DNA from 2 places in the Rothia sp. HMSC061C12 genome. Region 2 is predicted to be linked to the other one. Evidence: predicted binding sites of a transcription regulator. Region 2 holds the regulator's gene; the other holds the start of a gene.
The links. The regulator HspR, encoded in region 2, represses chaperone genes until heat shock. The targets are predictions, from matches to a motif close to AAGTTGAGTCNNNNNGACTCAACTT.

Region 1 (3,099 bases), on a different contig from region 2:
CCTGCTCGCTCCAGGTGCCACCGAAATCTGCGGCAAGAGCAACCTTAGCGGCAGCCCATATGGGTTCGGTGTCAACGAGGGTTCCGTCGTGGTCGAAGAGAATGGCGGCGGGGAAGGTGTTCGTAGTCGTCATGCCATTAAGCCTACCGGTTTATTTCTGAGGTGACCGCAGGACAGCATCCCCAATCGTCACCAAAAAATCCGTGCCGGCGTTCTGGGGGTTCTTGGCGATAGTGAGCAGCGCATTGGCAACGTCCTCACGGGCAATCGTCGGAATGCCCGGAACGCGTTCGACACTCGCCATGTCAAACACCTTCACCCCGCCCCTACCGGGCTTATCGGTCAGCCTGCCCGGATGCGCCCGCGAAATATACGGCTGATATTCGGCGACCAGGGCGTCCGCCTTAACCTTGTCGGTAAAAATGCCGCGCATGATGACCTTGCACACCAGGCGCATGGGCAGGGAGGCGGTTCGCACCGTATCGCCCACGCCGTAGGCGCTCATCAGAACGCAGTGCTTCACGCCTGCGCCCACAACCGTCTCCATAATGAGCGGCAGGCGCTCCTGCAGGAACGTACTGTGAAGGAACTCTCGCACCGTGGCCTTCTGTCCCAGGGTGCTCACCATGACGTCCTGCCCGGTGGATGCTGTGGCGAGCTGTTCGGCATCGTTGAGGTCGCCGGGGGTGATGGTGAGGTTCGGGTGGGTTCCCAAAAGTGTGCGTGCCTTATCGGGGTTGCGCACGTAGGCGGTGACCGCGTGCCCCTCCTCGAGGGCTTTGCGGGTGAAGAGGCGGCCGGTGCGGCCGGTTGCGCCGAGAACCAGTATTTTCATGTGGGGCCCCTAATCTTTAGCTGTTATGGGAACCTGCAAGCACCCAATCCGGTCAGTATAACAATGTGGTTTCGACTGGGGGCTTTCGGTTGAGGCTCTTTCAAGCGGGGTTTTGGCTAGGGCTCAGAGCAGTGCGGGGTGAAAAACGAAAAAAGTGGACAAAATTTTTTGAAACCCCCTTGCGAAACATAGTTGAGTGGGGTAGACTCAAGTTATGTAATGCGAGGGGACGTAGGATAGGCCCCTGAATGCACGATACGAAAGGACATCATGGATATTAAGTTCACGACCAAGAGTCAAGAAGTTATCTCCGCCGCTAATACCAATGCGCAAACGGCGGGTAACCCCACTATTGAAACCTCCCACATCCTCAAGGCCCTGATGGACCAGCGCGAAGGCATCGCAGTCTCCGTGCTGAAGGCCGCAGGCCTGGATGTAGACGCCATCTCCGAGGCTGCTTCCGCAGAAATCAAGAAGCTGCCCAAGGCGTCTGGCTCATCCGTGCAGAACGCCTCCTTCAGCCGTTCCGCACTCTCCGCCCTGCAGGCCGCACAGACCCGCGCCCAGGGCTTCGGAGACACCTACGTCTCCACCGAAATGATTCTGCTGGGCATCGCCAGCGGAACCGATAGCACCGCTGAAGCAATGCACAAGCTTGGTGCTACCGCAGACCTCATTGCACAGACCATCCCCAACGTCCGAGGAGACCGCACCGTGGATACCCCCGACCCCGAAGGCACCTTCCAGGCCCTCGAGAAGTACGGCACCGACCTGACCGCCATTGCCCGCGCCGGCAAGCTCGACCCGGTCATCGGCCGTGACTCCGAGATCCGCCGCGTGGTGCAGGTGCTCTCCCGCCGCACCAAGAACAACCCCGTGCTGATTGGTGAGCCCGGCGTCGGTAAGACCGCCGTGGTTGAGGGCCTGGCACAGCGTATGGTTTCCGGCGACGTGCCCGAATCCCTGCGCGGCAAGACCCTGATTAGCCTGGACCTGGGCTCCATGGTCGCAGGTGCTAAGTACCGCGGCGAGTTCGAGGAGCGCCTGAAGGCAGTCCTCGAAGAAATCAAGAAGTCCGAGGGTCAGATTGTGACCTTCATCGACGAGATTCACACCGTTGTTGGTGCTGGTGCATCCGAGGGTTCCATGGATGCTGGCAACATGCTCAAGCCCATGCTTGCCCGTGGTGAGTTGCGCCTGATTGGTGCCACCACCCTGGATGAGTACCGCGAGAACATCGAGAAGGATCCCGCCCTGGAGCGCCGCTTCCAGCAGGTGTACGTGGGCGAGCCCAGCGTTGAGGACACCATCGGTATTCTGCGTGGTCTGAAAGAGCGCTACGAGGCACACCACAAGGTGCAGATTGCTGACTCCGCACTGGTTGCCGCAGCCACCCTGTCCAACCGCTACATTCCTTCCCGTCAGCTGCCGGACAAGGCAATTGACCTGATTGATGAGGCAGCATCCCGCCTGCGCATGGAAATTGACTCCGCCCCGGAGGAAATTGACCAGCTGCGCCGCGCCGTGGACCGCCTCACCATGGAGGAGCTGGCTCTTGCCGACGAGACCGATCCCGCATCGGTTGAGCGTCTGGAGGCCCTGCGCAAGGATATGGCGGACAAGAAGGAAGAGCTCGACGCCCTCAACGCCCGTTGGGAGGCTGAGAAGGCTAGCCTGAACCGCGTGGGTGACATCAAGACCCAGATTGATGAGCTGCGTTCCCGCGCAGAGGTTGCACAGCGCGAGGGTAACCTCGCCGAGGCATCCCGCCTGCTGTACGGTGAGATTCCGGCAAAGCAGGCTGAGCTGGAGGAAGCACAGCGCGCCGAGGACACCGCTAAGAGCGAGTCCATGGTTTCCGAAGAGGTCACTGCGGACGATATCGCCGAGGTGATTTCCTCCTGGACCGGCATTCCCGCAGGCCGCATGATGCAGGGTGAGTCTGAGAAGCTGCTCGAAATGGAGAAGCGCATCGGTGCCCGCCTCATCGGTCAGGAAGACGCAGTGGTAGCTGTCGCTGACGCTGTGCGCCGTGCTCGCGCCGGTATTTCCGACCCGAACCGCCCGATTGGTTCCTTCCTGTTCCTGGGCCCGACCGGTGTCGGTAAGACCGAGCTGGCTAAGGCACTGGCTGAGTTCCAGTTCGATGACGAGCGCGCCCTGGTGCGTATCGACATGAGCGAGTACTCCGAGAAGCACACCGTTTCTCGCCTGGTCGGTGCCCCTCCCGGATACGTCGGCCATGAAGAGGGCGGTCAGCTGAC
Region 2 (3,099 bases):
GATACGGCTACCGCGTGAACGACCGCGTGGTTCGTACCGCTCAGGTGGCTGTGGCTGTCGCACCGTAAGGTGGTCGGCTCAGCAATGGCTGAATAACTAACGACGGGCGGGTGCTCTCCCTGATGGGGGAGTGCCCGCCCTGTTGTTTGCCTGGGCTGCTGGCTTGGACTGTTCGCCCGGTGCGCCTGTTCTGCCGGGGTTGTTATACCCGGTGTGTTGGCGCGGGTTTTGGCGAGCTGTGGTGGCGGTTAAAGGCTTGTAGGGGCGCTATTTTTTGGGCTCAGCCCTTTCAAAATTGAGTCAAGTAGACTAAACTTTTATATAGAGTATTAAGACAAGCACGCGGTGCCCCTGCAAGCCGTCCCGTAACCGAGGAGGGCGGCGCATCACCGCAGAAGGAGAAACACAACATGGCAAGTGAAAACTGGCTAACCGACGACTTCTATAAGGCACTGGGTGTCAGCGAAGACGCAAGCGAAAGCGACATCAAGAAGGCATACCGCAAGCTCTCCCGCAAGTACCACCCGGACCTGAACCCCGGCGACGCCGCAGCAGAGAAGAAGTTCAAGGAAATCTCGGAAGCATACGACGTGCTCTCCGATAAGAAGCAGCGCGAAGAGTACGACCAGATTCGCCGCTACGGCGCATCTGGCATGGGCGGCTTCGGCGGAGGCGGTTTCGGCGGTGGCAGCTACACCGGCTACCCCGGCGCGGACGCATTCGGCGGCTTCAGCAACGGCGGCGCAGGCATCAACATTGACGACCTGCTCGGCGGCCTCTTCGGTGGTAGCGCCGGTGGCTCCCGACGCTCCGCAGGCTTCACCAGCGCCGACTTCGGCGGCATGGGTGGCGGCGGTTTCGGCGGCGCACAGCACGCAGCCCCCGAAGAAAGCACCACCAGCACCCGCATCAGCCTCGCCCAGGCATACACCGGCGCAACCGTGACCGTGTTCCTGCCGGACGGCTCCCACACCGAGGCGCGCATCCCCGCAGGCATTAAGGACGGCCAGAAGGTCCGCCTGCGCGGCAAGGGCCTGCGCGGCGGCGACCTGAAGGTCACCGTGCGCGTCTCCGATGACTCCGTGTACTCTCGCGAGGGAAACAACCTGATTCTGCGCGCACCCGTCACCCTCGCCGAGGCCGTCGACGGCGCAGTGATTGAGGTGCCCCTGCCGGACGCATCCACCGTGAAGCTGCGCCTGGCACCCGGCCAGGTCGGCCGCCGACTGCGCGCTAAGGGCCGCGGCTTCAAGGCTAAGGGCGGCGACGGCGACCTGCTGGTCATCCCGGAGATTGTTCTGCCCACCGAGCTGAGTGCAGAGGCGCAGGAAGCATTCGATAAGTTCGTAAAACTGGCACCGCAGGAGAACCCGCGTAAGGATCTGTTGAAGAAGGCGAAGTAAACCATGGCATCTCGAGAATCATCATCTAAGTCCCGTAGCGGCAAGCCGTTGCACAGCGTGGACCTGCCGGTTTTCGTGATTTCTGTGGCGGCTGAGCTGGCGGGCATGCACCCGCAGACCCTGCGCCAGTACGACCGCATCGGCCTGGTCCAGCCTTCGCGTGCGCCCGGTAAGGCGCGCCGCTATTCGCAGCGTGACGTGAACCGTCTGCAGCAGATTCAGCAGCTTTCGCAGGAGGGCGTCTCCCTGGAGGGTATTCGCCGCATTATTGAGCTGGAGTCCCTCGTGGAGGAGCAGCAGGAGCAGATTGCGGCGCTGCAGCGTCAGGTTGAGGATGCGAAGGTGAAACTGGGCATGGTGGAGCGCGTGTTCGCAGCCGGTACCAGTGGCGATGTGGTGCATATTGCCCGCGGTACCCGCCCGGCGCCTCGTCAGCGTTCTTCGGCGGTGGTGCTGTACCGTCAGCGTCACCAGTCGGCTACGGCGGATGATGCGAAGCCGCAGCGCTAAACCGGTTAAACCCGCTACACTGGGATAAACGGTTCGGCTGTTCTAGCTCGCTTCTAGTTCATTTGAGCTGGTCAGCCGCCCATATAGACTTGTGCGTCTTAGCGCCGCGCGAGCGAGGTAGGGTAGACCCCCGCCCGCATGCACTCAGACCCACACACAAGGAGGTGAGGCTCCCCGAATGATCGGGGAGCCTCACCTGCTTTAACGTATGCACTTTGCGCGGTGGCGGGAAATCACCTGGCGGTAACTCTCGCTAACGCTGACCCGCTTACTTGCGGCGGTAGGTCAGATCATGCGCGCGGCGGCCCGCCTCCTGAGCCTTACGCTCAAAGCTGGTGAGAGTACGGCCCTCCCAACGCGGAGCCCAACCACCCAGCGGATCCTCCTCGGTCGCACCGGCGCCCGGGTTCACGTTCTCAAAGTCGGGGTGCGCCTCCAGAACCTCACGCATGACCAGGGCGTACTCCTCCCAGTCAGTCGCCAGACGCCAAATGCCGCCGGGCTTGAGCACGCGCGCAACCTTATCAGCGAACGCCGGGGACACCAGGCGGCGCTTGTGGTGGCGGGACTTGTGCCAGGGGTCCGGGAAGAACACCCACAGCTCGTCCACGGAGTTCTCCTCAAGCATGTTGTCGAGCAGCTCGGGCGCGTTCGCCTGAGCTACACGCACGTTCTCCACGCCGGCGTTGCCCATCTTCAGCAGCAGGTCCGCGATGCCGGGGGTGTACACCTCAACGGCGAGGAAGTTCGCCTCGGGCACCTCAGCTGCGCGGTGCACGATTGCCTCGCCCAGACCGGAACCGATCTCGACGACCTGGTACGCCTCACGGCCATAAATCTTATCCGGGTCGAAGGTCGCCTCAGGCGCGACGGAGGTGTCGGTGCGCAGGCGCGGAATGTCCAGCACGTGGGTGGGGGAATAGGTGTCCCACGCCTTCTGACGGCGCGCGGTGAGGCGGTCGCCGCGGCGGACGAAGGAGTAGGGCTGGCGGAAGAATTCCTCGGGAACCGGCTTCTTGGCCTTTTCTTCGGTGGATTCGGGTGCCTGGCTAGGCTGCGTGTTCTCAGTAGACATACCTAAAAGAATAGCGTAGCGCCGCTATACCGTGCGGTTTCGCGGCGTGCGGGGCTGGCGTGACGCTGAACTAGCCGGGCGTGAGACTGAACTAGCCGGGAGCATGCCGGT

Region 1: the regulator HspR is predicted to act here: its motif matches at 1,025-1,049, upstream of clpB (ATP-dependent chaperone ClpB).

The regions. Positions count from the first base shown of each region.
Region 1 covers NZ_KV821863.1:77,857-80,955, forward strand. The annotation lists gene HMPREF3055_RS04495 (HAD family hydrolase) at 1-133, opposite strand, end outside; gene HMPREF3055_RS04500 (NAD(P)-dependent oxidoreductase) at 152-835, opposite strand; gene clpB (ATP-dependent chaperone ClpB) at 1,106-3,099, shown strand, end outside.
Region 2 covers NZ_KV821872.1:185,600-188,698, reverse strand. The annotation lists gene HMPREF3055_RS06970 (nucleotide exchange factor GrpE) at 1-68, shown strand, start outside; gene HMPREF3055_RS06965 (DnaJ domain-containing protein) at 411-1,403, shown strand; gene HMPREF3055_RS06960 (heat shock protein transcriptional repressor HspR) at 1,407-1,913, shown strand; gene trmB (tRNA (guanosine(46)-N7)-methyltransferase TrmB) at 2,182-2,988, opposite strand.